Regions from separate parts of the Actinoplanes sp. NPDC024001 genome, predicted to be linked through region 1. Evidence: riboswitches for the same ligand, from Rfam matches in the RefSeq annotation. Region 1 holds a riboswitch; the other holds the start of a gene.
The links. Region 1 has a riboswitch for cyclic di-AMP ahead of AB0F81_RS28730 (C40 family peptidase). Riboswitches for the same ligand answer to the same signal wherever they lie in the genome.
Positions count from the first base shown of each region.

Region 2: another riboswitch for cyclic di-AMP. It lies ahead of AB0F81_RS26615 (C40 family peptidase); the one in region 1 lies ahead of AB0F81_RS28730 (C40 family peptidase).

Region 1 is NZ_JBEZZB010000082.1:15,250-31,171, reverse strand. It holds gene AB0F81_RS28745 (VTT domain-containing protein) at 42-773, opposite strand; gene AB0F81_RS28740 (glutamine amidotransferase) at 813-1,526, opposite strand; gene AB0F81_RS28735 (MurT ligase domain-containing protein) at 1,516-2,736, opposite strand; cyclic di-AMP (ydaO/yuaA leader) riboswitch at 3,117-3,304, shown strand; gene AB0F81_RS28730 (C40 family peptidase) at 3,344-4,126, shown strand; gene AB0F81_RS28725 (IS256 family transposase) at 4,723-5,985, opposite strand; gene mraZ (division/cell wall cluster transcriptional repressor MraZ) at 7,587-8,018, shown strand; gene rsmH (16S rRNA (cytosine(1402)-N(4))-methyltransferase RsmH) at 8,249-9,304, shown strand; gene AB0F81_RS28710 (hypothetical protein) at 9,498-10,292, shown strand; gene AB0F81_RS28705 (penicillin-binding transpeptidase domain-containing protein) at 10,298-12,625, shown strand; gene AB0F81_RS28700 (UDP-N-acetylmuramoyl-L-alanyl-D-glutamate--2,6-diaminopimelate ligase) at 12,725-14,188, shown strand; gene murF (UDP-N-acetylmuramoyl-tripeptide--D-alanyl-D-alanine ligase) at 14,185-15,576, shown strand; gene mraY (phospho-N-acetylmuramoyl-pentapeptide-transferase) at 15,573-15,922, shown strand, end outside.
Region 2 is NZ_JBEZZB010000072.1:32,016-47,937, forward strand. It holds gene AB0F81_RS26570 (CHAD domain-containing protein) at 1-919, opposite strand, end outside; gene AB0F81_RS26575 (YwqG family protein) at 1,103-1,960, opposite strand; gene AB0F81_RS26580 (heavy metal translocating P-type ATPase) at 2,558-4,741, shown strand; gene AB0F81_RS26585 (helix-turn-helix domain-containing protein) at 4,970-5,569, opposite strand; gene AB0F81_RS26590 (hypothetical protein) at 5,653-5,829, shown strand; gene AB0F81_RS26595 (DUF2269 domain-containing protein) at 5,826-6,329, shown strand; gene AB0F81_RS26600 (DUF305 domain-containing protein) at 6,397-6,591, shown strand; partial or broken gene AB0F81_RS26605 (heavy metal translocating P-type ATPase) at 6,727-7,011, shown strand; gene AB0F81_RS26610 (hypothetical protein) at 7,024-7,155, opposite strand; gene AB0F81_RS26615 (C40 family peptidase) at 7,259-7,843, opposite strand; cyclic di-AMP (ydaO/yuaA leader) riboswitch at 7,850-8,026, opposite strand; gene AB0F81_RS26620 (metal-sensitive transcriptional regulator) at 8,722-9,021, opposite strand; gene AB0F81_RS26625 (heavy-metal-associated domain-containing protein) at 9,636-9,914, opposite strand; gene AB0F81_RS26630 (metal-sensitive transcriptional regulator) at 9,962-10,228, opposite strand; gene AB0F81_RS26635 (MFS transporter) at 10,403-11,827, shown strand; gene AB0F81_RS26640 (hypothetical protein) at 11,957-12,643, shown strand; gene AB0F81_RS26645 (ABC transporter permease) at 13,247-14,296, shown strand; gene AB0F81_RS26650 (ABC transporter ATP-binding protein) at 14,293-14,982, shown strand; gene AB0F81_RS26655 (TetR/AcrR family transcriptional regulator) at 15,002-15,583, shown strand.

The sequences.
Region 1 (15,922 bases):
GCCCTGGAGGGCCGCCGGCTCAGTGGAGTGCCTGGTGTGCGTCAGGCCGCTGCGGCGGCCATGGCGTCGCGGCGCGAGGTGTAGCGCCAGCGCAGGACGATCGCGGTGGAGAGGGCGAAGCCGATCGCGGCGGGGGCCAGGGTGGCGGCGTTCATCTCACCGGGGGCGGCCACCGCGGCGCCGATCACCGCGTAGGTGACGGTGGACGGGATCGCGGCAATCGTGGTGCCGAGCAGGTAGCGCTTGCGGCAGACGCTGGTCGTGCCGTAGGCGTAGCCGACCAGGCCGAACGGGGCCAGCGGGAGGAACCGGACCAGCAGGACCGCGGCGAGGCCCCGGCGGTTCAGCCAGCCGTCGAGGCGAGCCAGGCGGCTGCCGGCGCGGGCCTGCAGGGCGCCGCGGCCGGCCCAGCGGCCCGCGTAGTAGGTGGCGGTCGCCGCGATGATCGCGGCGGCCAGCGCGGCGAGCGCGCCCGTGGCCGCGCCGAGAAGCAGACCGCAGAGCAGCGTGATCGCCGTCCGCGGGACCAGAACGGAGAGCAGCAGGCCACCGACCACCGCGACCGCGGCCGGCGCGCCCGGGCCGAGGGTGTCGACGCTGTTGCCGATCTCCCGCAGCGGGAGCGTGGTGGCGGCCACCGCGAGGGCGCCCACCACGACGCCGAGCGTGCCGAACCGGACGAGACGGCGCTTCCAGCCCGACGGGGCAGCCTGCGCAACGGCCTGAGGGTCCGCGGAGTCAACGCCCCGCGGGGCGATCAGGATGTCGGTCATGCAGGCATACCGCCCCAACGCTCGTCGGTCAAAGACAGGTCATACAGTGCCGGCCGCAGCCAGCCGTTCACCCCGCAGCCGGTCGGCCCAGCTGTCGTCCAGGGGCGCAAGCCTATCCGCGCCGGTGGACCAACGCAGTAGCAGATCGGCTATCGCTGGGTTGCGAGCGAGCGCCGGTCCGTGCGAGTAGGTTCCCAGGATTTTCCCAGCCCAGGCCCCCTCGGTCTGGCCGTCGTTGCCGACGCCCGCGGTCACGCGCGCCAGCGGCGCGGCGTGCGCGCCCAGGTGGGTACGCCCGCCGTGGTTCTCGAATCCGGTCAGCGGCGGCAGGCCGAGCCGGGGGTCGACGTCGCCCCGCAACTCGCCGACCGCACGGGTGACGCCGCGGTCCGAGGAGAGGTCCAGCAGTCCCAGTCCCGCGCACTTCGCTCCCTTGGCGAAAAACGAGTGACCGAGCAACTGGTAACCGGCACAGATGGCAAGAACCGACGCGCCCTGGTTCACCGCGCGGTGCAGACCACCGTCGGTGATCAGCCGCTGCGACGCGAGCGCCTGCGGGCCGTCCTCGCCGCCGCCGATCAGGTAGATGTCGGCCGTCGACGGCATCTGCTGGTCGGAACGGACCTCGTAGGTCTCGACCGGGATGCCACGGGCGGCCGCCCGGTGCGCCAGGATCAGCAGGTTGCCCCGGTCGCCGTACGTCGACAGAAGATCGGGGTAGATCCACACGATCCGCAGGGCCTCAGTTGACACGGTCCAACTCCGCTCGGATGTCCTGGAACGCCGTGTAGTTGGCGATCACTTCGAGGCGGCCGGGCGGTACCGCCCGCAGCGCCTCGTCGAAACTGAGTACGTGCCGGAACGGCACCTGGTTCACCTGGAGCCGGACGGCCAGGTCGTAGGCCCGGTCCCCGGTGATCAGAACCGGACGGGTGCGCAGCGGCGAGAAATCGACGTCCCACAGCCACGACGTGTCCAGGCCGTCGGGGTCCCGCGCGTTGATGGAGAGCAGCGTAGGGGCCATGTCGGCCATGTCGAACGCCTCCAGCCAGCTGGCCGGGTTCTTGGCCAGCAGCAGGCGGATGTTGCGGCCGTCCCGGTCCACCTGGGCGTAGCGGCCGGCGATCGACGTCACCCGGGAGAGGCGGGGGAGCGCCTCTATCGGGCGGACTCCGAACTCGGCGGCGACCGCGAGCGCGGTGGCCGCGTTACCGATGTTGACCCGTCCCGGAAGCTGGAGCTTGACCAGGTGCCAGTCGCCGCGCGGGTCGATCACGCCCTCGTCCTCGACCACCCAGTTCGGGCGGGGACGGCGCAGCGGGCAGCCGGTGCACCACCACTCGCCGCCGGAGCGCTCGATCGGGTGGCCGCTCTCCGGGCAGACGAACGAGTCGTCGAGCCAGCGCTGGCCGGCGCTGAACCAGGTCACCTGCGGGCTGCTGCTGGCGGCCCAGACCACCATCGGGTCGTCCGAGTTCGCCACCACCCGGATCTCGGGGTGGCCGGCGAGCGTGGTCTTCCACAGCTGCGCCATCATCGCCACCTCCTTCGCCCGGTCGAGCTGGTCGCGGGAGAGGTTGAGCAGCGCCACCACCTTGGGCCGGGTGGAGTCGATCACCTGGGCCAGGTAGTGCTCGTCGACCTCGAGCACGGCGAACGGAGTGTGACCTTCCTTCGCCAGCGCCGAGGTGTGGCCGGTCGGCATGTTCGCGCCGAACGAGTTGGTGGCGACCCGGCCGAGCACGCCGACCGCGGCGGCGGTGAGCCGGGTGGTCGTGGTCTTGCCGTTGGTGCCGGAGACGAGCGCCACAGCCCGGCCGGACGAGAGGTGGGCCAGCAGATCCGGGTCGATCTTGAGGCCGATCCAGCCGCCGATCACCGAGCCGTCGCCGCGTCCTGCTGCCCTGGAGAGCGCTGCCGCGGTCTTCGACGCGGTGGTCGCGACCTTGGCGATGAGAGGCATCTTCCCGTCCGTCACGCCAGCGAGGGTACCGGACGCAATTGTTACGTCGAGTTGCCAGACCATCAAGATCAGCACACGGCCGCATTGTCCCCGGTCCGGGCGTTTCCGGCGAGGAACCGGGGTTGCGCCGGACTTTTTCTGTGTTCTGGTTCACCCGTAACCCTAGACGCTGCGTGTTTGGCTCATCGCTTTGCGTCGCGGCATTTGTCTCGCTGAGCTAACAAACTGGACAGTCCCCAGTGTGCCAATTACGTAGCGTGATTGTCCCCACGCTGACGATCAAGCCGGAATTCAGGTAGCAAGGTTCCGCCGGCAGCAAACGCTCGCCGGTCGCGACGAACCGGTTCACGCCGAGCCCTGCCCCGGACCGGACGACGCGACCGCCTTAAGCACCGAAAGACACAAGGCATCAGGGGGCAGGGACGGGGGACCCATTACCGGTCCGTCCCGCACCGCAGCAGTCAGGCGGCGCATTCGGGACAACCTTGGGGTGAAGCCGCTCCGGCGGCCGGGCAACCTTCCCGCCCGAACCCGACAGCTAACCTCGCAGGCGTGCCGGAGGGAATTCTCTACCGTGCACGAACACAGTTCGCGCCGGGGCCGTCGCATGTCCGTCGGTACCGGCACTGTCGCACTGTCTCTGGGTCTCTGCCTCTGCGCCGGCCAGCTGGTCGCCGCATCGCCCGCCGCGGCGTCGACGCCGACCAGCGTCGTCCCGGTCGCCGCCAGCTCGGCGGCAGCGAAGGTCAAGCCCAAGCTGAGCGCCTCGCTCAGCACCCGGAAGCTCTCCAAGGGCTCCACCCTCAAGGTCACCGCCAAGGTCATCAACCCGCGTACGGGCAAGGTCGCCAAGGGCACCGTACGGCTCCAGAGCTGGAGCAAGGGCGCGTGGCGGACCGTCGACAAGGCCACCGTCAAGAGTGGTGCGGTCAGCCTCACCATGAGGCCCAGCACGGCGGTGACCATCCGGACCTACTTCAGTGGCACCGGCTACAGCCCGGTCTCCACCAAGAAGGTCAAGGTCTCGGTCCGGCCCGGCGGCGCCGCGGTCCTCGCCGAGGCCAAGAAGCACACCGGGGCGCTGTACCTGTTCGGTGCGGCCGGCCCCAAGCGGTTCGACTGCTCCGGCTTCACGAAGTACGTCTACAAGAAGGCGGTCGGCAAGAGCCTTCCGCACAAGGCGAACTCGCAGCAGAAGTACGGCAAGGCCGTCTCCAAGGGCAACAAGCAGATCGGCGACCTGATCGTCTTCCGCAAGGGTTCGTACGGGTACCACGCCGGCATCTACGCCGGTAACGGCTACATCTACGACTCCCCGCACAGTGGTGCGCGGGTCGGCAAGCACAAGATGTGGAGCAAGAACTACGTGGTGCGCCGTCTCGTTGCGTGAGCGGTGCGCGGTCCCGCGGCTGGTTCAGCGTGCGGGACAGTAGTAAGTAAGGAAGAGGAACTACGCCTGTGGGGCACGACCCGGTTCGGGTCGTGCCCCACAGGCGTTCCCGGGGTTGATCCGTCGTCGCTTGTTCCGGCCGGGCCGCTGTCCCTCTGCTGAGCGCTGCCGGCCAGCCGCGTCGCGGCTCCGCCCGCCGCCGGGGTGGGCGGCGGCGCCGTCCAGGAGCAGATCCGCAAGGACGCCCGACCGCGGACCCCGCTCCGGGCTCCTGCCATCACATCGGCTGCCGGTCACCCGATCACCTTCCCCGCTCCTCTTACCTCTTACCGCCGCCTCGCTCGCGTCCCCGCGACCATCTACGACCACCTGCCTTCCCCCTGCCTCCGGCCGACAGCAGCACCGCTCCGAGCAACGGTGGATCCCGCTTGGCTGACAGCCAGCGTCGTCTCCGGCCGGCCGAGGCAACTCTCAGGCGCAGCCGGGCGGACCGGCTGGCGGTCAGCGTCGTTTCCGGCTGGCCGGGGCGACTCTTGGGCGCGGCTGGGTGGGCCGGCGGGATTGTCAAGATAACGGTGTAACTCGATCTATATGGGTTAGTTGCGGCCTGCGGTGAGGCGGCCGTCGAAGGCGAGGTCGAAGGCGTTGAGGGCGGGTTTCCAACGGGTGATCCAGCGGCGGCGGCCGGCGCCGGTCGGGTCCAAGGCCATCACGGCGAGGTAGACGCATTTCAACGCGGCCTGTTCGTTCGGGAAGTGCCCGCGGGCCCGCACGGCCCGCCGGATCCGGGCGTTCACGCTCTCGATCGCGTTCGTCGAGCAGACGACTTTGCGGATCTCGGTGTCGAAGGCCAGGAACGGCACGAACTCGGCCCAGGCGTTCTCCCACAGCCTGACGATCGCCGGATACTTCTCGCCCCAGACCTCGGCGAACTCCAGAAACCGCTGTTCGGCAGCGGCCTCGGTGGGTGCGGTGTAGATCGGCTTCAACGCCTTGGCGATCGCGTCCCGGTGCTGACGCGACGCGTATTTGAACGAGTTCCTGAGCAGGTGCACCACGCAGGTTTGCACCACCGTCCGTGGCCAGACGGTGTTGATCGCATCGGGCAGGCCGGTCAGGCCGTCGCAGACAGCCATCAGCACGTCCTCGGCGCCGCGGTTCTTCAACTCGGTGCACACGCTCAGCCAGAACTTGGCGCCCTCACCGCCGTCGCCGGCCCACAACCCGAGGATGTCGCGGGTGCCTTCGGCGGTCACGGCCAGGGCCACGTAGATCGGCCGGTTGGCGACCTTGCCGTCACGGACCTTGACGTTGATCGCGTCCAGGAACACCACCGGATACACGCGGTCCAGGGGCCGGTTCTGCCACTCGGCCATGCCGTCCATCACCTTGTCGGTGATCGTGGAGATCGTCTGCCGCGACACCTCGGCGCCATACACCTCGGCCAGATGCGCGCTGATCTCCCCGGTCGTCAGACCCTTCGCCGACAGCGACAGCACCATGTCCTCGACACCGGTCAGCCGGCGCTGCCGCTTGCGGACGATCTGCGGCTCGAACGAGCCGTCCCGGTCGCGGGGCACGGTGATCTCGACCGGGCCGACATCGGTCAGCACCGTCTTGGCCCGCACACCGTTACGCGAGTTCCCGCCGTCCTTGCCGGCCGGATCGTGTTTGTCATAGCCGAGGTGATCGGTGATCTCCCCGTCCAGGGCGGCCTCGATCACCCGTTTGGTCAGGTGCTGCAGCAGACCGCCTTCGCCGGTCAGCTGCAAGCCCGCAGCGCGGGCCTGCTCCACCAGCCGGCCGACCAACTCGGCGTCCACACCCTCCGGCGCCGCCGGATCCTTCTTCTTGGCCACCGCCGAAGTATCCACGGCGGCATCGATCGTCATGGTCATCAGGTGTCTCCTTGATCAGGAGTTACACCGTTATTCGTACAGTCCCGGGCCGGCTGGCGGTCAGTGTCGTTTCCGGCTGGCCGGGGCGACTCTTGGGCGCGGCTGGGTGGGCCGGCTGGCGGTCAGTGTCGTTTCCGGCTGGCCGGGGCGACTCTTGGGCGCGGCTGGGTGGGCCGGCTGGCGGTCAGCGTCGTCTCAGGCCGGCCGGGGCAACTCTCAGGCGCGGCCGGGTGGACCGGCTGGCGGGCTGACGGTCAGTGTCGGTTCGGATTGGCCGAAGCTAGTCCCGGGTGCAGCTGGAGGAATCGGCTGGCCGCCAGGGCTGTCTGCAGGCGTTCGAACAGCGCTGAGAGCCAGCTGACCAAGATCGGCATGCGCTCACGAGCGGGCGCTCCCCGGCAGTATCGGCGAGCGTCCTTGTCGCTGGCGATCATTCCTTCCACAGGCTGAGGGTGCGATCATGCCGCCTGCTCCGGGGCCGGCGGGCACCTGCCGAACCACCATGAGCGGCACCTAGGGAGTTGATCTCGACACTCGGCGAACGGCTGGGCGCGCTCGGCCGTCGGTGAGGCGGGTATTGAGCTGCTGGTTGGGTGGGTGAGCGACGGCTGGGTGTGCTCGGCCGTCGGCGAGGTAGGTGTTGGGGCGCTGGTTGGAGGTGGGGGCGACGGCCGGGCCTGATCGGCCGTCGGCGAGGCACCTGACGGAAGCGGGGTTCGGCCGGCTGGTGGTTGCGTGGCCGGGGGCGAGAGAACAGGCGTAAGCGTCGGCCGGGTTGTGGCAGGCGCGCGCGGTGCGCTGTGGGCGGGCTCGTTGGTTTGGGCGATCGGCTGAGCGAGGGGCGATGGTGGTCCCTGCCGTGCGGTGCCTCCGTGGGGGGAGGTGCGGGCCCTCCATGCCGGGAAGACGTGTGGTGCCTCCTGTTAGGGAAGCGCTGTACCTTCCTGCCGGAAGAGCGGGCTGTGCCTTCCTGCCGGAAGAGCGGGCTGTGCCTTCCTGCGGGGAAGAGCGGGCTGTGCCTTCCTGCGGGGAAGAGCGGGCTGTGCCTTCCTGCGGGGAAGAGCGGGCTGTGCCTTCCTGCGGGGAAGAGCGAGCGGTGCCTTCCTGGAGGGAAGAGCGGGCTGTGCCTTCCTGCCGGGGAGAGCTGAGCGGACAGGAGAGAGGCGGGCGCGCGGCCGACGCGCAACAGGACAGCGTCACTCGCTGCAGCGCTCCACTTTCCTCCCCCGGAGCGCTCCACTTCCCTCCCCGCAAGCGCGCGAACGGCTGTGAGCAGCCTCGGAACGGGGACATTTCCGCCCGGCCGAGCTCGATGTCGGAAACCGGACCGGGTCGATCATGGCTGGGCCCTCCACTCAGCGCCACCCTCCGTGAACTGCGGTTTCGTGCGCGAAAACGGCTCGTGAGCGGGCCCATTCGGGTTGCAGGTGGAGGGAAGTGGAGTAGAGTGGGGCTCAGTGGCAGGACCGAGGAATTTTGCACCGAAGCCTGCCGGCCCGAGTTGAGAGGCGGACCGACTCCACCGCGAAGGAGCGGACGCCACGGCAAGGGGGGAAGGGCCGATGTTCCTCGGCACGCACACCCCGCGCCTGGACGAGAAGGGCCGGCTGATCCTTCCGGCGAAGTTCCGTGATGAGCTGGCGGGAGGTGTCGTGATCACGAAGGGGCAGGAGCGCTGTCTTTACGTGTTCCCGATGCCGGAGTTCCAGCGCATCGCCGGTCAGCTGCGCGAGGCGCCGGTGACGAACAAGGCCGCCCGGGCTTACGGCCGGGTGTTCTTCGCCAGCGCGCACGACGAGGTGCCCGACAAGCAGGGCCGGGTGACGATCCCGGCGCACCTGCGGGAGTACGCGAGTCTCGGGCGCGACCTCGTCGTGATCGGGGCCAGCACACGGGTCGAGATCTGGGACAAGCAGTCCTGGGACGACTACCTCTCGGCGAGCGAGGAAGAGTTCGCCGACATCGAGGAGGGGGTGCTGCCCGGCGGACTGTAAGGCGTGGCACTCGGTGGGCCGCTGGAAATCCGGCCCGGACGCCACTGCCGCCGTACTGCGAGATCTCCAGCCGCTCCCGCTCCTGGCGCCTCTTCCCCGGCGCCAGGCGCGTGTCCGGGGCCGGGTGACACCGGCACGGGACATGAGCGGATGGGGATCTGGCGGTACGGATGGGCGACCGGGCCGGAACGGCAACTGTAGAACCGGGTGAAACGCGGGCGGGTAAGGCAATGGGGGTCGACATGGGGGAGCCGCGGGGCGTACACGTTCCGGTGCTGCTCGAGCGGTGCCTCGAGCTGCTCGCTCCCGCGCTGGAGCTGCCGGGCGCCGTCCATGTCGATTTCACGCTGGGTCTCGGCGGGCACGCCGAGGCGGTGCTCGAGCGTCACCCTGACGTGATCCTGATCGGACTCGACCGGGACACCGAGGCTCTCGCACACGCACGCCGCAGGCTGGAGCGCTTCGCCGGCCGTACGCATCTGGTCCACGCCGTCTACCACGAGCTGCCGCGGGTTCTCGACGAGCTGGAGATCCCGGCGATCCACAGCGGACTGTTCGATCTCGGGGTTTCCTCGCTGCAGTTGGACGAGGCGGATCGCGGGTTCGCCTACGCACAGGACGCTCCGCTGGACATGCGGATGGACCAGTCGCGCGGGATGACCGCCGAGGAGATCGTCAACACGTACGAGCCGGGCGAGCTGGTGCGGGTGCTCCGGCAGTACGGCGAGGAGAAGTTCGCGCCCCGGATCGTCTCGGCGATCGTGCGGGAGCGGGCGAAGGCCCGGATCACCTCGACGGCCCGGCTCGCCGAGCTGGTGAAGGACGCGATCCCGGCCGCCGCGCGCCGAACGGGTGGAAATCCCGCAAAAAGGACTTTTCAGGCACTACGTATTGAGGTGAACGGCGAGCTCGACGTCCTCGAGTCGGCGGTTCCTCATGCTTTGGACGCGTTGGCGCCCAAGGGGCGTCTTGTGGTGATGAGTTATCAATCACTGGAGGACAGGATCGTCAAGCGCGCACTCACCGCGAGGTCGCGCAGCACCGGGCCGATCGACCTGCCGGTCGAGCTTCCCGGGACCGGTCCGACGCTGCGGCTGCTGACCAGGGGGTCGGAGCCGCCCAGCGAGGAGGAGGTGGCGGCGAACCCGAGGGCGGCCTCGGTCAAGCTGCGCGCCGTGGAACGGATCGACGAGCAGGAGCAGGGACGTAGGCACAACCAGGCACCGGGGACCGGCCGCGAACGGCCCCGGATGGCCGGGCCGGCCCGCGGTCGGAAACCCGAGTAACCCGGGGAGACAACGCGCGGGAGACGAGGGCGGTTACGCCCGGGGGCGAAACAGAGGGGGAGGGACGAGCATGAGCGAGCGGGACGACGCGCCGCGGTCGGGGGGCCGGTCGGCGCAGTCGCGCACCACGGCGGGACGGCGTGACCGTGAGGACAGCCGCGATGCGGCGACCCGGGGAACTGGCGTCCGGGGGGTGCGCCAGTTCTCCGTTCGGTCCGACACGCGCCGGTCCGGGATCCAGGACGGCAAGCTCGGACCGGACAAGCCGGGCACGCCCGGCAACCAGACGACAACCAGCCGGGGTACGCGGGGCAGCGCGCCCGCGAGCCAGGCGTCGGCCGGCCGGGGTACGCGCGGCGGAGCGTCCGGGAGCCAGGCGTCGGCGGGCCGGGGTACGCGCGGCGGGGCGCTCGGCGGGGGCAGGCAGGGCGCGTCCGGGAGCCAGGTGACGGCGGGCCGGGGTACGCGGGGCGTGCTCGGCTCGGGCAAGCAGGGCAAGACCGGAGCGGTGGAGGGAACCGCCGCGCTGGCGCTGGAGGTCACCGAGCTGGAGGTCACCGCCGCCGCGCCGCAGCCTGCGGGCCGGCCGCGGCTCTGGGTCGCGCCGCCGGCGCCGATCCGGGCGCCGCGGGCGACGTTCGCCGCCGCGGTGATCGCCGTGGTGCTGGTCGGCGTGCTCGGCATCCTGCTGATCAACACCAAGACGATGGAGCAGTCCTTCCGCCTCGACGCGCTGCGCAAGGAGAAGGTCGCCCTGGACAAGCAGCAGCAGGGGCTGGAGCAGCAGCTGATCCAGGCGTCCAACCCGGGCAACCTGCAGGCCGCGGCCCGCCGGCTGGGCCTGGTGCCGGCCGACGCGCCCGCCATGATCCGGCTGCCGGACGGGAAGATCATCCGTACGCCGACGCCCGGCCGGGGCCAGCCCGCGGTGACCGCCCAGGACGGGCTGACCAACGCCGGCACGCCGACCACGGGCACCGGGAGGTAGGCGCCGTGGCGCCGCGAGACGACGACGAGACACCGCGCCGGGGTACACCTCCCCGGCGCGGTTCGTCGCGTGAGGTTCCGGCTCCCGACGAGCGCGAGGAGGGCGCCGGGCGGCGCGGGCGCTCCGCGATCGGGGACGCCCGGGCCTACACCCCGCGCGGGCGGACCGTGGCCGAGCGGGGCCGGGCGCCGCGTTCCGGGCGCACCACCGACCCGTTCCGGCCGGCGCTGCAGGTGCTCGACGGCGGCGAGACCGGTCAGCGGGCGCGCGGGCGCAACGGGCGTCCCACGAGCCCTCCCGAGGAGCGCGAGCAGCCCCAGCGCGGCCGCCCCGCCCCCGAGCAGGACGATCGGCGGGCTCCCAGCCGTACGCAGAAGGCGCCGGAGAAGGACGACCGGCGCGCACCCAGCCGTACGCAGAAGGCGCTGGAGAAGGACGATCGGCGCGCACCCAGCCGTACCCCGAAGAGGCCTGAGAAAGACGATCGGCGCGCGGCCGAGCGTATGAAGAAGGAGCGCACGCGAGGGCCGGAGAACGGCCGGCCACCGCGCCGGCCGAGGCCGGTGCCGGCCGAGCCGCCGAAGCTCGCCAACAGCACCCGCCGCCTGCGGCTCGGCACCGTGCTGGCGCTGAGCCTGTTCGTGGCGATCGGCGTGCGGCTGGTCGTGCTGCAGGTGGCGACCTCGCCGGCCGAGGCGAAGAGCCTGCTGGACGCCCGGGCGGACCGGCTGACCACGGTCGAGCTGCCGGCGCCGCGCGGGCGCATCCTGGACCGCTCCGGCAAGGTGCTGGCGCACAGCGTCGAGGCGCGCTATGTCTACGCCGACCCGGAGAACCCGGGGCTGCAGCAGAGCATCCCGGCGACCGCCGCGCAGCTGTCGCCGCTGCTGGGCATCTCGCGCTCCGAGCTGATGGCGGACATGCAGCGCAAGAAGGTGCTCGGCGGCTGGACGCAGTTCCGCTACCTGGCGCGCGGTGTGGACATGGCCGTCGCGGACCGGATCGACGCGATGAAGCTGCCCGGCATCTACACGCACAGCGACGAGCGGCGGGACCTGCCCGGCCGGGACCTGGCGGCGAACCTGATCGGCTTCACCGGCGACGACCACCACGGTCTGGCCGGGCTGGAGGCGCGTTACGACGACCTGCTGCACGGCACCGACGGCAAACGGGTCTTCGAGACCGGCAAGGGCAACCTGAACATCCCGATCGCCGGCGGCTACGAGCAGACCACCGCCGCCAAGCCCGGCAGTTCGCTGCAGCTGACCATCGACCGTGACCTGCAGTACCGGGTGCAGCAGATCCTCGGCGCCGAGGCGAAGCAGCGCAACGCCACGGTGGCCGGCGCGGTCGTGCTGGACGCGCGCACCGGGGAGGTGCTGGCGCAGGCGAGCTACCCGCCGTACAACGCGGCCAAGCCGCTGGAGTACCAGCCGGAGGACCGGGTCGACGTGCCGACCAGCGTGGTCACCGACCCGGGGTCGACGCACAAGGCGTTCATCTTCGGCGCCGCGCTGCAGGAGGGCCTGATCACGCCCGAGTCGACCCTGAAGATCGGCCCGGCGATCGACCGGGGTGGCGAGCGGTTCGAGGACACCCACGAGATGCCCAAGAACACCCTGATGACGATGCCGGGGCTGCTCGCCTACTCGTCCAACGTCGGCACGATCCTGATCGGCGAGATGCTCGGCAAGGAGAAGATCTACGAGTACCAGCAGAAGTTCGGGCTGGGTAAGGCGACCGGCGTGGGCATGCCGGGCGAGGCCGAGGGGCAGCTGCTGAAGCCGGAGGACTGGAGCGGCTCAGCGGCCGGTTCGGTGCCGATCGGGCACAGCGTGTCGGCCACGCTGATGCAGATGGCGGCCGGTTACGGCGCGATCGCCAACAACGGCACCTGGATCCAGCCGCACCTGATCAAGGCGACCATCTCCGGCAAGGACGGCAAGGTCAGCGAGGCGGCCGCGCCGGAGACCCGCAAGGTGCTCGATCCGGACGTGGCCGCCGAGCTGCGGACGATGATGGAGGCCGTGGTCGACGTGAAGGGCGGCACCGGCAAGGCCGCGGCGGTGACCGGCTACCGGGTGGCGGGCAAGACCGGCACCGGCAAGATGCTCATCGACGGGCAGTACACCAGCCACAACGCCAGCTCGTTCGTCGGGATGGCGCCGGCCGAGGACCCGCGGTACGTGATCGCGGTGTCGATGGACGTCTCCTCCGGCGGTGGTGGCGACGTGGCTGCCCCGGCGTTCAGCCAGATGATGTCCTTCGCGTTGCTCCGTAACCATGTGCCACCGTCCGGTACGAAGCCGCCGACCTTCAAGATCCATCCATGAGCCCTGGCCGCATGGCGTTGACAGGAACCAGTGCGGCACGGGGTAGGGTCTGACGCCGTGTCCGGCATTCCCCGACCCGAGACCGTCGCGCCGTACCCGTTGCAGCAGCTCGCCGAGCTGCTGCCGGCGGCGCTGACCGGTGGTGACACTGAGGTCACCGGGGTCACGCACAGTAGTGGTTCAGTCCGTCCCGGCGATCTTTACGCCGCGCTGCCCGGTGCGAACCGGCACGGCGCGGAGTTCATCGCCGATGCCGCGCGATCGGGCGCGGTGGCCGTCCTGACGAATCCGGCCGGGCGGGACGCCGCGCTCGCCGCCGGGCTGCCGGTGCTGGTCGCCGACGACCCGCGGGCGGTGCTCGGCGCGGCCTCGGCGGCGATCTACGGCGAGCCGTCCCGGCGGCTCACCATGATCGGCGTGACCGGGACGGCCGGCAAGACGTCGACGTCGTACCTGGTGGAGGCCGGCCTGCGGGCCGCCGGGCTGGTGACCGGCCTGGTCGGCACGGTGGAGACCCGGATCGGCGAGCTCGTGGTGAAGAGCGTGCGGACCACCCCGGAGGCCACCGACCTGCAGGCGATCCTGGCCGCCGGCCTGGAACGCGGCGTGCAGGCCGTGGTCATGGAGGTCTCCAGCCACGCCCTGGTGATGGGCCGGGCCGACGGGATCCGGTTCGCGGCCGGCGGCTACACCAACTTCGGCCAGGACCACCTGGACTTCCACCCGACGTCGGAGGAGTACTTCGCGGCCAAGGCGCGGCTCTTCGACGGCCGGTCCGCGGTCGCGGTGCTCAACCACGACGACCCGGCGCTGCGGCCGCTCTACCAGCCGGAGACGGTCACCTACTCCGCGGCCGGCGACCGGTCCGCGACCTGGTGGGCCTCGGACATCGCGCCCTCGGCTTTCGGCCAGCGGTTCCTCGCGCACGGCCCGGACGGTCTCGTGGTGGAGACCGGCGTGGCGCTGCCCGGCCTGCACAACGTGGCGAACGCGCTGCTCGCGCTGGCGCTGCTGGTCGCGGTGGGTGTCGATCCGGCGGTCGCCGGCCGGGGCATCGCCGACTGCCGGGGCGTCCCCGGCCGGCTGGAGCAGGTCGCGGCCCCCGGCGAGGTGCTCGGCGTGGTCGACTACGCGCACAAGCCCAACGCGATCGTCGCCGCGCTCGCCGCGCTGCGCGAGCTGGCCACGACGCGAGGCGGCAGGCTGATCTGCGTGATCGGCGCCGGCGGTGACCGGGACAAGGGCAAGCGGCCGCTGATGGGCGAGGCCGCGGCGCAGGGCGCCGACCTGGTGATCATCACGGACGACAACCCCAGGACCGAGGACCCCGCATCCGTACGCGCTGCCGTGCGCGCCGGGGCGGAGGGCGCGGCGACGGCTGCCAAGGTCGTCGAGGTGGCCGGCCGTCGTGCGGCGATCGACGAGGCGGTCCGGATGGCCGCGGCCGGCGACGTGATCGCGGTGCTGGGCAAGGGCAACGAGCAGGGCCAGGAGGTCAACGGCGAGGTGCTGCCGTTCGACGACCGCATCGAGCTGGCCGCCGCGCTGGAGGGCCGACCATGATTACCATGACCTTCGCCGAGATCGCTGAGATCACCGGCGGCCGGCTGGTCAACGCCGCGGAGACGGTGACCGTGACCGGGCCCGTCGAGTACGACTCCCGCAAGGTCGGCCCGGGTGGCCTGTTCGTCGCGTTCGCCGGCGAGAAGGTGGACGGGCACGACTTCGCCGCCGCCGTGGTCGAGGCCGGCGCGGCCGGGGTGCTCGGCACCCGGGACACCGGTGCGCCGGGCGTCGTCGTCGCCGACCCCCTCGCCGCGCTGGCCGCCCTGGCCCGGGTGGTGGTGTCCCGGCTGGACAAGCTGACCGTGGTCGGGCTGACCGGGTCGTCCGGGAAGACCACGACCAAGGACTACATCGGGCAGCTGCTCGGCCGGCTCGGGCCGACCGTGGCGCCGGCCGGGTCGCTCAACAACGAGCTGGGCTTTCCGTACACGGTGCTGCAGGCGACCACCGAGACCCGGTTCCTGGTGCTGGAGATGGGCGCCCGGGGGATCGGCCACATCCGGTACCTGACCGAGATCGCCCAGCCGCGGATCGGCGTCGTCCTGAACGTCGGCGCGGCGCACATCGGCGAGTTCGGCTCGGTCGAGGGGACCGCCCTGGCGAAGGGCGAGCTGGTCGAGGCGCTGCCGTCGTCCGGTGTCGCGATCCTGAACGCTGATGATCCGCTGGTGTCCGCCATGGCGTCCCGCACCTCCGCTGCCGTCGTGGCTGTGGGCGAGGATTCCTCGGCGGCATTGCGGGCGACCGAGGTGGCCGTGGACTCCACGGGGCGCGCCTCGTACCAGCTTGTTTCCGGCGACAAATCGGGGAATGTCCGGTTGGCGGTCGCCGGGCGGCACCAGGTGGCGAACACCCTGGCCGCCGCCGCGGTGGCGCTCGCCGCGGGCATGGACTTCGACGAGCTGACCGCCGCGCTCGGCGAGGTCGGCATCGTCTCCGGCCGCCGGATGGACGTCTTCGACCGGCCGGACGGCGTGCGGGTCATCGACGACTCGTACAACGCCAACCCGTCGTCGACCGCGGCCGCGCTGCGGGCGCTGGCCGCGATGGGCGAGGGCCGGCGCACCACCGCCGTGCTGGGCTACATGGCCGAGCTCGGCGAGTTCGAGGTGTCCGGGCACGCCGAGGTGGGGCGGCTCGCCGCCGAGCTCGGGGTGGACCGGCTGATCGCGGTGGCCGGCAACGCCCGGCCGATCCTGGACGGTGCCGCCGGCTTCACGGGGTGGCCGGGCACGGCGTATCTCGCCGCCGACCAGGACGCCGCAATCGAGATCTTGAAGGAGGACCTGCGCGCCGACGATGTCGTGCTGGTCAAGGGTTCCCGGTACCGCACATGGGACGTCGCCGACTGGCTGCGGCGTTCCGAGGAGGTTCAGCCCACGTGAGGGCAGTCATCGTCGCGGCCGCGGTCGCCTTTCTCATCTCGCTGTTCGGCACCCCGATCGCCATCCGGGTCTTCTCGGCCCTCAAGGCCGGACAGCCGATCCGCTCCATCGGCCCCGCCACCCACATGGGCAAGAAGGGCACCCCGACGATGGGCGGGGTGGCGTTCATCATCGCCACGGTCTTCGCGTACGTCGCCGGGCACCTGGCCCTGACCACGCTCCCGGAGCGGCAGATCGCCCAGGAGAAGCCGACCATGACCGCGCTGGTCCTGCTCGGCATCTTCGTCTTCTGCGGCGCGGTCGGCTTTCTGGACGACTTCCTGAAGGTCCGCAAGCGCAACTCGGA
Region 2 (15,922 bases), on a different contig from region 1:
GCCAGCCGGCCATCTCGGGCAGGCCCAGTTCGTAGACGTCGAGGTCGCGGACCGGGGTGGTCAGGTCGCCCAGCCACTTGAACGCCGGCTCCCAATGCTCCGACACGCCTTCCGGCAGCGCGGGGCGACCGAGTTTCAGCGTCGAACGGGTGCGCCGGACCGCGACCCGCAGGTCGTGCAGGAACTCGGTGTCCACGTCGTCGAGCACCCCTGCAACGTTGGCGCGGATCGTGGCGAGGTACGCGGACCATTCGGTGACCAGTAGCTTGGTCGCCGGCGCGGACCGGCCGATTCGGATCTGCCGCGCACCGGTGTCGTCGCGGGGCGGGACGACCGGGGCCGGCTTGACCGGACACAGTCCCGCCGCGGCGAGCAGGCGGGCCGCGTTTCGCGCCTCGTTGCCGTACCCACGCAGGGGTTTGACGCTCAGCCACGTGCTCGCCGCCGCGTCCGTGGCGTGCTCGACCAGCTCGAACCTGACCAGGATCTTGCGATCCTCGTTGCGCAGCGCGCCCTGGCGCAGCCGGTGGGTCTGCCCGTCGAGCACCATCAGAGCGCGAATCGTCGCCACGGGCGCCAACGCGTCACGAATCCCACCCGCTGGCAGGGCGCTCACGAGCGCCGGCCAGCGCGCGTCCGCGATCGGCGTCGTCAACGGCTCGCCGCCCTTCTCCGAGATCAGCACGAGCCGCTGACCTGCCGGGTCGGACAGGTGGTAGAGGGCGAGCCCGGCCGCCGCCAGCCGCCGGTCGAAGGTGTCGAGGGCTGCGCCGTGGACGACCGATGGGGGGTCGAACTCGACGGCGAACTCGTCGCCGATGGCGGCGCCGACGGCCTCCGCAGTGATCGGATCATCGTTCGGTCCGGGCAGGCCGAGCAGCTGGGCGCGGCCGACCACGAGGTACGGCGGAGGGGACATTCGACGCATATGAATTCCGGCTCAGAGTTTCGTGACTCGGGCGGACCGAAGATGAGTCCAAGAGTAACGATGAAAGACGAACGGCGCTCGCGCCTCATCCCGGCGGGACGGCCTGCAAGCGTCCCAGGCCCCAGCACGCTCAGGCTCAGTGATCCGGTCGACGGTTGCCGCCTTGTTGGTCGGTCATTCGGTGAACTCACTGAAGGAGAGCGCCTCGTCGAACCGGCGGGCCGCGAGGTCTTCGTGGCGAATCAGGAACCGGCCGTTGACGTACTCTTCCTCGGGTACACCGAACTGGGCCAGCGGCACCCATTCGCGCATCACCCGAAACTCCTCTTTGTCGGAGGCGACCGTGTTCTCCGGATACGGCAGGGCGCTGATCTGTTTCTTGCGGTCGGCGTCGGCGAGCACCCATTCCGGGGGATTCTGCGCCGAGATGCTGTATCCGCCGACCTGGACGTCCGTGTGCGCCCAGGGCTGCTCGGGCCAGAGTCGCAGGGCCAGGGCGCGCATCTCGCGGCGGTGCGGCATGGCGAAGGCCATCTGCTGTTTGAGGCCGTGCAGGTATTGCTCCGGCTTCGCGATCCAGTCGGGCAGATGCGCCTGGATCGTGGCGAACAGGTCCTGTTCCGGGGCGGTTTGCTGGTCGGCTGCGTCGCGCGTCGCGGTTTCGGTGCCGGCCGGCACGTAGATCACGCGCGCGAACTCCTTCTCGCCGGCGGGGGAGCAGGCATCCATGGCCGATTCGGCGTCCAGGAAGAACAGCAAAGAACCCGTGGCGGGCAGCGCGATGCCGGGGATCGTGGGCAAGGCCGCGCAGTCCAGGAAGAATCGGTACGGCAGTGGGCTGCCGTTGGTGTCCGACGGCCAGGCGATATCGGCCGGTAGCTGAGGCAGCCCGCCGAGCCTCCCGGCACGAGGGCCCGCCTCGTGTTCGCCGGCGACGATCCGAAACCGGAGCACGCTGGCAAAGGCGGCGACTTCCTCCTCGGGGAAACCTTCGCCGCTCGCCGCATGCCGGAATCGATCATGAAAATCCATGGTCGCGGATCTTATAGGAGGGGCAGCTCGGGCGCGAGCTGCGCCTCACGGACCGTGCTGAGCAGTAGGTATCAGGGGAGGCCGAAGGAGCGCAGCACCCGGTCGATGCGTGCGCGATCTGCCGTGAGCGGTTGGCGCGCGGACTGCGGTCGGCGTCGATCAGCTCGCCCGGCGAGGAGCGCGGGCACGACACCCGCGTGTGGTTCGGGCGGCGGCTTGCGAGATGAAACCGCCACGGCGGATCCGCTCGGAGCGGCCGAACAGGTTGGGCGCCGAGCAGTGGAAGTACCAGGAGCCGTGGCCGCGGTCGGACAGCCGTGGGCGTTTGTTCTCGACGTCTGCGCTGCTGGTTACGGCATCCGCATCGCTTGAAGGTCTTGTCCAGACTCGCCTCGCGGTCCTCGGCCGTCGCGCCGGTTGTATCGAGCGTGATGGCTGCCCCTGCTGTCGGGGAGTCCCTGTGGGAGGGGGAGGTCCATGGAGTGCGGGTGTGCCGCGGGGCTCCCCGCCGTGGGCCCGTAGTGGACCGCCGCAGATCCTTCCGCTCTTGCGGTTATACCCCCGGGGGGTATACCTTCATCATCGGAGGTGGTCGACATGCCGACCCACAGCGAACACGACAACATCCACCAGCACGGCCACGAGCATCACGCGGCCGCCGCGACGCTCGATCACGCGGGCGCCCATGAGAAGGTTCATCACGCGACCGCCGGTCACGACCACCATGCCCGCGGGCCCAGCGCCGGGCACCACGCCGGTCACGGGCACGAGGGCCACGACAAGCACGCCGGTCACGACCCGGAGATCTTCCGCCGCAAGTTCTGGCTGAGTCTCGCCCTGACCGTCCCGATCGTTGCGACCAGCCACATGATCATGGACTGGTTCGGCTACAGCCTCGACTTCCCCGGCATGGCCTGGGTCGGCCCGATCCTGGGCACCGTGGTGTTCTTCTACGGCGGCTGGCCGTTCCTGGCCGGCGCGGTCAGCGAGGTCCGTGACCGGGCTCCGGGCATGATGCTGCTGATCTCGATGGCGATCACGGTCGCCTACACGGCGTCGCTGGCCACCAGCCTCGGCCTGTTCGACCTGGACTTCTGGTGGGAACTGGCGGCGCTGGTGACCATCATGCTGCTGGGCCACTGGCAGGAGATGAAGGCGATCGGCCAGGCCCAGGGAGCCCTTGCCGCGCTGGCCGCGCTGCTGCCCGACGACGCCGAACGCCTCAACAGCAGCGGCAGCATCGAGCGGGTGCCGGTCGCTGACCTCGCCGTCGGAGACACCGTCCTGGTCCGCTCCGGCGCCCGGGTGCCCGCGGACGGCCGGATCGTCGACGGCGCCGCCGAACTCGACGAATCGATGATCACCGGCGAGTCGAGACCGGTCCCGCGCGGCGAAGGCGACCGGGTGGTGGCCGGCACGGTCGCGACCGACTCGGCGATCCGCGTCCGCGTCGACGCGGTAGGGGAGAACACCGCCCTTGCGGGCATCAGCCGGCTAGTCGCGCAGGCACAGGCCGCAGGCGGGCGAGCGCAGGTGCTGGCGGACCGGTTCGCGGCGATGCTGTTCTACATCGCTACTGCGGCCGCGGTGCTGACGTTCGTCGCCTGGTGGCTGCTCGGCGACGTGGACCAGGCCGTCGTCCGGACGGTGACCGTGCTGGTGATCGCGTGCCCGCACGCCCTCGGCCTGGCGATCCCACTGGTGATCGCCTTGTCGACGGCGTTGTCGGCCAAGGCCGGAATCCTGGTCAAGGACCGGCTGGCCCTGGAGCGGATGCGTACCGTCGACACGGTGCTGTTCGACAAGACCGGCACCCTGACCAAGGGCGCGCACACCGTGACCGGTACCGCCGCAGTCGACGGGTTCACCGACACCGACGTGCTGCGCATCGCCGGAGCGGTCGAGGCCGACAGCGAACACCCGCTCGCCCGGGCGTTGACCGCAGTCGCCCACGAGCGGGGCCTGCACGATCGAGCGACGGGGTTCCGTTCGCTGACCGGCCGCGGCGTCCAAGCGGTCGTCGACGCCCAAACCTACGCCGTAGGCGGCCCGGCCCTGCTGCGTGAGCTCGGCGCCACCGCGCCCGCCGGCTTGCAGGAAACGGCCGCGCAGTGGTCGGCGCGGGGTGCGGCGGTGCTGCACCTGCTGCACGTCACCGACGGCGCGACACCCGAGGTGATCGGTGCGTTCGCGTTGGAGGACGAGGTTCGCCCGGAGGCCCGGCAGGCCATCGAACAGCTGCGCCGTGCCGGCATCGGCAAGATTGTGATGATCACCGGGGATGCCCGGCCGGTGGCCGAGGCCGTCGCCGCTGACCTCGGCTTCCGCCCCGGCGTCGACGAGGTGTTCGCCGAGGTGCTGCCGGCCGACAAGGACCGTACGGTCGCCGAGCTGCAGGCCCGCGGCCTGCGGGTCGCGATGGTGGGCGACGGTGTCAACGACGCCCCGGCACTGGCCCGAGCCGACGTCGGCCTGGCGATCGGGGCGGGGACGGACGTGGCGATCGAGTCCGCCGGCGTCGTGCTGGCCTCGTCGGACCCGCGTGCGGTTACCGGCGTGATCCGGCTGTCGAAAGCCTCCTACCGCAAGATGATCCAGAATCTGGCGTGGGCGGCCGGCTACAACATCGTCGCCATCCCGCTCGCCGCCGGCGTGCTGGCCTGGGCCGGGGTCACGTTGAGCCCGGCGATCGGAGCGGTGCTGATGAGCGCCTCGACGATCGTCGTCGCGCTCAACGCCCAACTGCTGCGCCGAGTGAACCTGACCCCGCAACAGCAGTAAACCAACCTGACGGTCCCACCCCACCGGCTGGCGTGGCCCTGGCAGCGATGCTGCCGGGCCACGCCGCTGCCTACTCACGCACGGCACGCAAAGACCGCACCGCGACGCCGTGGCCATGTGGGATCAGCTGCGGACGGGCGTCCGTGTGCACACCTTCGGGCGCCGTCCCGGCACCTGACCTGTCCAACGACCGTCAGGCATCGACCTAAAGGTGCGGGAGCCTCGTGGTCACCGTGGTGGCATCAGGCCGGACCAGGTGACCTCGAGCAGACGTTCGCGGCTGTCAGCTGACGACGACGAGTGTGCGGCCGCCAGCGCGTGCAGGCAGAAGGCGGCCAGCTCGGCTGGCGGTACATCGGTACGGGCGGCGCCTGCGTCGACGGCGTCGGCGACGACTGAGGTGACGAGTTCGTGCAGCCGCTGATGGGCTGCCGGCATGTGCGAGGCCCGGTGCAGGGCTATCGCAACCTGGGAGATCGGCCCATGGTCGCGACCGTCGTGCTCGGCATGCGCCCCGGTGCTGGACAGCCGTAGATAGGTGGCCAGCAGGGTCCGCAGCCTTTCGCCTGGTTCGCGGTCTTCCGCGGCGACGCTGGTGAGTTGGTCGAGGTGGGCGGTGACCTGACGTTCGTGCCAGGCGGCCACGATGGTCTGCACGTCGGGGAAGTACTTATACAGCGTGGCCCGGCCGATGCCGACGTGCGCCGCGATCTGCGACATGTTGACCGCCAGACCGTGTTCGGCGATGAGGGTGGCGGTGGCGTCCAGGATGGCCGCGTGCACAGTGTGGCGGTGCTGTTCGACGGTCGAGTCCCACAACTTCGGCACTCCTGCATCGTACGCATTGCCGGTCGCAACTCACTCTGTCATTCTCAAGACACTCTGTATCGCAAAACCGGGAGGGTGAGGAGATGCCAGGTCAAGAGCGGGTCCCCGAGGAGGCTATGCCGCGCTGGGTGAAGGTCTTTCTTGTCCTCGGCGTGCTGCTACTGGTCGTGATCGGGGTGGCGGTGCTGACCGGTCATGGTCCCGGTCGCCATCTGGGCCATGGGTCGGTCCCGGCTGCTGTCGACGGCGAGCCGGGGTGAGGCTGCCGGTGGGGCTGCGCCGGACGGGTCTGCTGTTGCACATCGCTGCGTCCGTCGGATGGCTCGGTGCCATTGCGGCCTCGCTCGTGCTAGCCGGCCTGGCCGTCACCGCCGACGACCCGCGCACGGTCAACGCCGTCTACCTGATCCTGGAGCAGCTCGGCTGGTACGTGCTGGTCCCGTTCGGGATCGCGAGTCTGATCACCGGGGTGACCCAGTCCCTGATCACTGTGTGGGGCCTGGTCCGGCACTACTGGGTGGTCGTCAAACTCGTGCTCACCGCGTTCGCCGTCGCCGTCTTGCTGCTATACACGCGGACTCTCGAAGCTCTCGCCGATACGGCGCGCGTCGCGGCGGACGGCGGACCGCCGATGACCGCCACCGCGTCACCACTCGTTCATGCGGCCGGCGCCGCGATCCTGCTGCTGATCGCACTGGCGCTCTCGGTGTACAAGCCCCGCGGGCTGACTCCGGCCGGACACCGCCGACGCCGCACATGAGCATGGGCTCGGGCATGGACCACGGCGCGATGCCCGGCTTGATGACCGACGCCGCCATGAAAAGCTCATGGACGCCAAGAGCGCGGCATGCGACAAGGATTTTCTGACCATGATGATCAGCCACCACGAGGGCGCGATCGAGATGGCCCGAACCGAGGTGGCGCAGGGTTCCCACCCGGAGGCCAAGGCCCTCGCGCAGAAGATCGTCACCGATCAGCAGGCCGAGATCGCCATGATGACGACCGTCCTCGCACGCCTCTGATCCCGTCGATCCGCGGACGGCCAGGCCTGACGCGCCTGGCCGCCCCGGCCCACTGGCCTGCGCGGTCGGTGTCGTACACGGTATGTGCGAGACGGCGTGGCAACTCCGCGAAACCCGGCAGAACGAAACGGATCTTTGGAAGCCGCCGCCGTGATCACCACGTGCATCCTCGCCGGCCGCTACTTCGAGGCCCGCCCCGAGCGCTGTGCCGGCGCCGCCATGCGTGCCCTGCTGGAACTCGGCGCCAAGGACGTCGCGGTGCTGCGCGGCGGCACTGAACGGCGGATCCCGGTCGCCGACCTCGCGGTGGGGGACCGGTTCGTGGTGCGGCCGGGCGAGAAGATCGCCACCGACGGTGTCATCGAGGACGGCACCTCGGCCGCCGCCGCGGGCATGCTGACCGGCGAGTCGCAACCTCTTCTGGGCCTTCGCCTACCACGTCGCGGCGCTGCCGCTGGCCGCGGCATGCCTGCTCAACCCGATGATCGCCGGAGCGGCCATGGCGTTCAGCTCGCGGTTCGCCGTCGCCAACAACTTGCGGCTGCGCCGCTTCACCAGCATCACGAATTAGTCGTACGACAGCGCCGCCTGCACCCCCGTCAAGGAAGGGTGCAGGCGGCGCTGTGTGATGTCCGGACGCGACGTGCGGTCAGTTGGGGGAACCGACTCAGACCAGGCGCCGGACCACGTAGTTCTTGCTCCAGATCTTCTGCTTGGTGACGGTCTTGCCGGTTCGCGGTGCTGCCCACATCTTGCCGCCACCGGCGTAGATGCCGGCGTGCGTGCCCTTCGTCCCCTTCCGGATGACGATGAGGTCACCGGGGCGGGCGTTGGACTTGGCGACGGCCTTGCCGTACCGCTGCTGCAGGTGGGCCTTGTGCGGCAGCTTCTTGCCAGCCGCCTTCTTGTAGACGTACATCGTGTAGCCCGAGCAGTCGAACCGCTTGGGCCCGGCCGCGCCGAACTTGTACTTCTTGCCCTTGTGCTTCGCCGCTTCGGTCATGACCCGGTTCGCGGCCGCCTTGGACTTGGCGGCCTGGGACGCCGCTGCCTTGACGGTGATGCCGGTCTGGCTGAATGCCACGTTGGTCTGTGAGGACACCTGCGTGAGTGCGACCGTCGAGGACGGCGTCGCGGCGGAGGCTGACTGCGGGGTGCCGAGCCCGCTGGTCAGAAGACCGAGACCCACGGACAGGGCGAGAGTGCCGACTCCCAGGGTACGGGCGGGCCGGCTCAGGGTACTTACGTGCACGGTGAAGGAATCCCTCCGGCACGCCTGCGAGGTTAGCTGTCGGATTCGGGCGCGAAGGTTGCCCGGCCGCACGCTGGCGGCTTCACCCCAAGGCCCTCATAGCCCGGCCGCCGCAGTACGGCGTGCCGGTCGAGGACCGATGGTGGTTCCCCCGTCCCTGCCCCCGATTGCCTCATGACTCGTCATGCTCCTCTCGCGCCGCCGGACCGGGGCAGGGCTCGGCGTGGTCCAGGTCGGCACGACCGGCGAACCTGTGCCCGCCGCCCCTCCTTGATAGCCCAGGCGGCGTCGGTTCCGGCTCCGGAAGGCGATCACGATCAGTGACGGAGGTGACGAGGTGTGTCCGATTGGAAGACCAGTGCGAGGTTTGTCGACACCCGCTGCTCATGCTTGGTCAGCCCAGAGTGCTTTTGATCTGTGAAGGGGAACACTCCGATTTGCACGCGGTTGCTGGACGTGGCCCCGGCAGAGTTCCCCGGTCTGTCGCGTCGACGAAGCCGCCGCGACGGACCTCGATGCGCACCGGTACGGCCACTCCTGCCGACAGTGCCGTTGTGCAGTCAAGCATCGAATCCCCCGCAGGACTACGAACGGCACTCATCGCCGCGGCTCTGATGCTGCTGACCTGTGCCGCGGTGCTGGCCGTTCGGAAGCGGCGGCGCCGGGCCGCGGCGGCCTCGGCGACAGCCGACCGGCGAGAGCTTTGTGCCCTACTGCGCAATGAGCGCACACCGGTCTCGGCTGCGGCCGCGCCGATCTTTACCGCACCCCACGCGGGCGGGCAGCAGCAACGCGCGGTCGGGTCGGTCGACTCGGCGCAGGCCGCGCCGCAGCTGCGAGAATGGATTGGACCCGGTCGGTAGGAACGGGTGGCCGGCTCAGGACTTCACGAGCCGGGCGATCGCCGCGCTCGCTTCCTTGATCTTGGCGTCCACGTCGCCCTCGGCGGCGGCGTGGACCACGCAATGGCGCAGATGGTCCTCGAGCAGGCCAACGGCGACGGCGTGCAGGGCGCTCTTGGCGGCCGAGATCTGGGTCAGGATGTCGATGCAGTAGGTGTCCTCGTCGACCATCCGCTGCAGTCCGCGGATCTGACCCTCGACCCGCTTCAGCCGGGCCATCAGCGCTTGTTTCTCCGCCGAGTACCCGTGTGGCCCGGCCGGTTTCGCCTCACTCATGCCGTGCAAGATACCCGGCACCGGTATGAACCCGTCTCGGCTGCGGACGCGTCCCGGCGGTGCCGCGCCCGCCGGAGTGACCAGGCGGCCACCGAGCTCGCGATGTCGTAACGTGACCCGGTTACCCGCCCCCACCAGCCGACAGCCACGCCGTGGTAGCCGTCGACCCGATACCCGATACCCGATACCCGATACCGCTACCGGGCTGTGCACCGACGTCGACACCTATCTGCGCGGCCTGCCGGTCCCCGAGCAATACCGCGACCTGGTGCACACATCCCACGACCCGCGCCTACTGGGCGCCTACGCGGCCGGTCTGCGGCCTCGCCGCCCGGCAGCAACCGCCACGACCGGCGTCACCCCACCCGGCTCGCTGTGCACAGCCGGCCACCGTCCGAGCCCGCGACGGATCCGCAGGCCGCCGACACGTGGCGGCAGGAGACATCCGACGTCCCGGGCCGATTCGCGCCCCTGGCCGCCAGCCGCCGGTTCATCACCGACCTGCGGGCACTGCTGTGACTCCGTGAGCCGCCGGGGGATGCTGCGGCGTCTGGCGGAAGGATTCACAGACACCCTTCCGCCAGACGTTCTCGCGGCATGGCTGACGCGGAGGCTCAGCGCACCAATTGATAGCCGGCTGCGGCGACGGCCGCAGCCACGCTGTCATCATCGAGCGCCGCGGCGCTGGTCACCGTGACCGCCCCGGTGGCGACGTCGACGCTGACGTCACGCACGCCGGGAACATCGGTGAGCTGCTTACTGACCCGGCCGGCGCAGCCGCCGCAGGTCATCCCGGCGACCTGATACACCGTTCGCGTGCCGTCCGGCACCGTCGCCAGTTCGGTGACCGGGGTCGTGGTGGCGCAGGCGCAAGCAGTATCGCTGCCGCACATCGGCTTCTCCTCGCTGTCGTGTGACTGGTACCGAGCCGGGGGAGCGGTCACGCCCGGACGAGCCGGGCGATGGCGTCGGAGGCTTCCTTCAGCTTCGCGTCGGCGCCCGGCCCACCGTCGCGGGCCGCGTCGACGACGCAGTGCGCGAGATGGTCGTCGAGCAGCCCGAGTGCCACGGTCTGCAGCGCCTTGGTCGCGGCGGACACCTGCGTGAGGATGTCGATGCAGTACGTCTCGTCGTCGACCATGCGCTGCAGGCCCCGGATCTGGCCCTCGATGCGGCGCAGCCGCTTCAGGTAGTAGCCGTGAGCCATGGCCCGCTCCCTCCAGCCGCCGCTACCGTACCCCCCTAGGGTATCCCAGTAAAGCGGCAGTCCAGCGCTGTGACGCGGAAGTCAATCGACGGACGCCCTTGACCCCGTATACCCCCCGGGGGTAACAATGACGCCGAACAGGATACCCCCTGGGGGTACTTAGGAGGTTCGGTCATGTCCCGCAGTCCGCACCGGTGGTGGGCACTCGCGCTCATCGCCCTCGCCCAATTCATGGTCATCATGGACACCTCGATCATCGGCGTCGCCCTACCGAAGATGCAGAACGACCTCGGCTTCACACCGAGCAATCTGTCCTGGGTCTTCAACGCCTACGTCGTCGCGTTCGGCGGCCTGCTGTTGCTCGGCGGCCGCCTGTCCGACCTGTACGGCGCCCGCCGCATCTTCGCCACCGGCTGGGCCGTCCTGCTCGCCGGATCCGCTGCCGCAGGCCTGGCCGGCACCGTCGAACTGGAGCTGGCCGCCCGGGCCGTTCAGGGGGCCGGTTCCGCGCTGATCGCCCCGTCGGCGCTGACGCTGTTGATGATGCTGTTCGGCAACCGGCCCGCCGAGCTCACCAAGGCCCTGGCCCTGTACGGGGCGGCCGCACCGGCCGGTGGTACCGCCGGGGTGTTCCTCGGCGGCGTCATCACCGAATACGTCAGCTGGCCGTGGGTGTTCTACCTCAACATCCCGATCGCCGTGCTCGCCCTGGTCGCCACCCCGGCACTCATGCCCGCCGGCGGCAACCGACCCGGCAGCCTCGATCTGGCCGGTGCGCTCACCGTCACCGGTGGCCTAGCCGCCACCGTCTACGCCATCGTCCGCGCCCCCGAGATCGGCTGGAACACCAGCCAGACGTGGCTCACCCTTGCCGGTGCCGCCGCCCTGCTGACCGCGTTCCTGGCCATTCAGGCCCGCCGCCGGGAGCCGCTGATGCGGCTCGGCATCTTCGCCAATCGCAACCTGTCGGCTGCCAACCTCGCCCAGTTGCTGCTCGGCGCGGCGTGGATCCCGATGTGGTTCTTCCTCAACCTTTACCTGCAGCAAGTCCTCGGATACAGCGCCTTCCCCAGCGGTGCCGCGCTGCTGCCGATGACCGTCCTCATCATGGCCGGCATGATCGTCCTCGCACCGCGGGTCATCGGCCGGTTCGGCACCAAGGCCACGCTGGTCAGCGGACTGGCGATGCTGGCCGCAGGCCTCGGCTGGCTCGCCCTGATCCGCCCGAGCGGCAGCTACCTGACCGACGTGTTGCCCGCCTCGCTGGTCGCCGCCCTCGGCATGGCCCTGGCCTTCATCCCGTCGCTGGGCACCGCCCTGTCCAGCGCCCGCCCGCAGGAAGGTGGCCTGGCCTCCGGCATCGTCAACACCAGCTACCAGGTCGGCTCCGCGCTCGGCCTGGCCGCCATGACCGCCCTGGCCGCCGCCCACGGCGCCGACACCCTCGGCGACCCGACGGCCCTCACCAACGGCTACTCGACAGCCCTGCTCGGCGCCGCCGGCATCGCCGCCGCAGCCGCCGTCCTAGCCGCGATCACCCTCACCGGCCGCGACCGTGCACCGGCCACGCAGCCGGACAACACGCCGGCACCCCGATGACCGGCGGGTGCTGTACCAGTGCTCCGCCGGGACCACCGGCAACAGGCCCCGGCGGAGCACCGGACCCGCAGCACGGCGCCAGCACTGCCATCGACACGTCCGTCACGCTTAGCGAAAGAGATGATCGCAATGTCCACCACCCTGGCAGTCGCCAGCCCCGTCACCATCACCGGCTCCGCCAGCCGCGCCGCCCGCGCCGGACTATGGGCACTGCCGGCCTACGCGCTGCTGTTGGGCCTGAGCACCTGGACCCACCAGCCCTCGGTCGACGACTTCGACGCCTACGCCCGCTACATCACCACTGACGTGTTCCTGATCAGCCATCTCGGCGCCAGCATCCTCGGCGCCGCACTCGCCGTCCTCGGCGTGACCGCGGTCACCACGCTGATCTCGCACGGCCGCGCCGCCCGCACCGCCGTCACCGGCCTGGTGCTGACCACCGTCACCAACGTGTTCCTGGCCGCCACATTCGGCAGCGCCACCTTCGTCCAACCCGGCATCGGCCGTGCCCACCTCGATGGCACGCCCGGCATGCCGGCCCTCAACGCCGACACCGCCTACGGCCCCACCTTCTTCGCCGTAGCCCTGACCGCCACGTTCTTCCTCATCGTCTCCGCGGTCGTCCTCGGCACCGCGATCGCCCGTACTGACCGGCGACTGCGCTGGCACGGCGTCGCCTACGCCGTCCTGCTCCCGGCCTTCGCCGTCACCGGCTTCGCGTTGCAGGCAGCCCAGCCGTGGACCGGCTTCACCCTCGCCGCCGCGACCGCTGCCCTGGCCGTACGCCTGCCTAGGCTCCAACGGCGTCAGCCGTGACGGCCGAATCCCGCCGACGCCTTCGAGGCCCGCCCACCGCACGGTGGCGCGGGCCTCGCCGGTGGGCGAGTTCCGCAATCAGCTCTCGGCCGCGACTATGTCGTTGGTGCGGGGGCGGCGAGGATCGACTGCACCGTGGCGGTCACGATCCGGGCGGCCCGCGCCCGCGTCGAGACGGGCAGGCGGATCTCCTCCGCGGGCACTGGCGGCAGGACCTCGGGAGCAGGTCGAAGATCGCTGTATCGCCTGCGGCTGCCGTCTTCAGCCGATCGGCCCACAGCAGGCCGTCGCCGACGTGGCGCCCCAGCGATTCGTTGACGACCTTGACCCGTCCACCCTGTCGATTGCGTCCAGCCGTGGCCCGCTCTGCCAGGACAGCCCTCCGCAGGCCAGCAGTTGGTAGCTGCGGCAGCGGTCGCCCTCGGAGCGGGTGCGGACCAGACCGTGGCGGTCCACGTCCCGCTCGCCGATGGGATGCCCCCGCCCCAAATCTTACCGACGCTGCGTCGGTATAGTTACCGACGCCTTGTCGGTAAGCTTGTTGGGGGAGCCATGTTCCTGGCGTTGCGCGAGCTGCGGTTCGCGCGTTCGAGGTTTGCGTTGATGGGCGCGGTGGTGGCGCTGATTGCGGTGCTCATGGTGCTGTTGTCCGGGCTGTCGACCGGACTGGTCAATGACGGTGTATCCGGGCTGCGGCAGCTGCCGGTCACCGCGTTCGCCTTCGCGGACGGCACCCGCGCGGACGGCGCGTTCTCGCGCAGTGTCATCGACGCCGGCCAGGTGGAGACCTGGCGAGCGCAGCCCGGCGTGGAGGCGGCCGAGCCGTTCGGCAACACATTGGTCAACGCGCACAGCGGCGCCGGCGCGCCGGTCGACCTGGCCCTGTTCGGCGTGCGGCCCGGCTCGTTCCTGGACCCGGTACCCGCCAGCGGAACGCGACTGGGCAGCGCCGACGGGATCGTCGTGTCCAGCACCCTGCTCGACGCGGGGCTGCGGCTCGGCGACAAGATCATCATCGACCGGCTCGGCGTCGAACTCACCGTGATCGGGGCGACCGCCGATCAGCGTACGTTCGGGCACGTCGATGTGGCCTACCTGCCGCTCGACACCTGGCGAAAGATCCACACCGGCGCCGACGGCGAGGCGACCGCCGTAGCGATCAAGACCCGCGACGGTGCCACACTGGACCTCGCCGCCGGGGACAGCGCGGCGCGCACCACCAGCATGACGCTCACCGACGCCTTCGCGACCTCACCCGGCTACAGTGCCGAGACTTCAACCCTGACGCTCATCCAGATCTTCCTGTACGCCATCTCCGCCCTGGTCGTGGGCGCGTTCTTCACCGTCTGGACCATCCATCGCCGTCACGAGCTGGCCGTGCTGCGAGCGATCGGCGCGTCCCGGGCGTACCTGCTGCGCGACGGCCTCGCCCAGGCACTGCTCATCCTGCTGGCCGCCTGCGGAACCGGTGTGCTGGCCGGAGTCGGTACGGGTGCCCTCGTGGCCGGCGGGGACGTGCCGTTCGCCCTGGAGACTCCCGCCGTCCTGACCGCGGCCGCCCTGCTGATCATCCTCGGCCTGCTCGGCGCCGCCACCGCCATCGTCCGTATCGCCACGGTGAACCCGCTGGCCGCCCTGGGAGCACAACGATGAAGTCCGCCGAGACCGTGACCCGCACCGGACTGCACCTGGCCGGGGTGACCCTGCGCCTCGGCGATGGCGACGACACCATCACGGCGCTGGACACGGTCAATCTGACCGTCGCGCCCGGCGAACTGGTGGCGGTGGTCGGACCGTCCGGCGCCGGAAAGTCCAGCCTGCTCGCCGTCGCAGGCGGGCTCACCCTGCCCGACGACGGCACCGTCACCATCGACGGCAACGACCTGGCCACCATGAAACCGGCGGCGCGGACCGCCTACCGGCGCGAGCACATCGGCTTCGTATTCCAGAGCGGCAATCTCATCCCGGCGCTGACCGCAGTCGACCAGCTGCTCCTCATCCAGCACCTCAACCGGCGCCGCGCCGGGAGGCGCGACGCCGAGCAGAGGCTGGCCGAGGTCGGGATGGCCGGAAAGGCGCACCGGCGCCCACACCAGCTCTCCGGCGGTGAACGACAGCGCGTCGGCATCGCCCGCGCCCTGATCGGCGGTCCGTCGCTGCTGCTGGCCGACGAGCCCACGGCCGCGCTCGACCGGGCCCGTAGCCACGAGGTGGTCGAACTGCTGGCCCGCGAAACCGAACGCGCCCAGGTCGCGACCGTCATGGTCACCCACGACACCGACGTGCTCCAGCACTGTGACCGGGTGGTAGAAATGGTCGACGGAAAGCTGTCCGGCTAGGCGACCCGAAGGAGGCACGGTGCCGCGCATCTCGGCGCCCACCGTCGCCGAGCACCGCGCCGCCAAGCATCGCGCGCTGCTCGACGCGGCCCGTGCCATCCTCGCCGAAGAACCAGGTACCGCCCCGTCGCTCGCGGCGGTCGCCGGCCGCGCCGGACTGGCCCGCTCTTCGGCATACGAGTACTTCCGCTCCCGCCAGGACCTGCTCGACGCCCTCATCCAGGACGTCTTCCCCCGCTGGTCGAGGCGAGTGACCGATGCGATGGCCACGGCCGGTGAGCCGGGCGCACGCGTGCTGGCGTACGTCGACACCAACCTCGCACTGGTCGCCGACGGCGAGCACGCCGTGGCTCGGGCCCTCGCTGCGATCACGCCCGGCCAGCAGCTCGACGACAGCAGCCGCACCATGCACGAACAACTGTCCCAACCCCTGCTCGACGCGCTGCGGGCGATGGACCTGCCCGACCCGGCCACCACCGCCGAAATGATCAACGCGATCGTCTACAGCGCCTCCAGCCTCATCGAAGCGGGCGGCGACCCTGAGGGCATCCGCAACCGAGCCGGAGAGCTCCTCGGCCCCTTCCTCAAGAACAGTGGATGAGCGTGCTCACCGTCCTGCGCCACGCGGCAGGAAAGCTGTTGGTCGTGACTGTGATGAGGCCACCGCGAACAGCGCCGTCCGCCCCGGCAACGCTCGATACGTCCGCTCCCACCTTCGGCCACCGGCCCGGCGGACGTTCGCATCCCCTCTCCTCGGTACACCCGGCAGGGTGATGAACTCGGCGGGCTCCGCTACCGAGAGGCAACCAAGCCGTGCAACTCCGCCGCCGGACCGGCGTGGTCAGCGAGGCCGGGCCTCTTTCCGGTGAGCCGCCCGTCCCGGAGTGGTTGTACGGCCAACAGTCGACCGGCGGCGCGGGATCGATGGTTCAGATGCGGT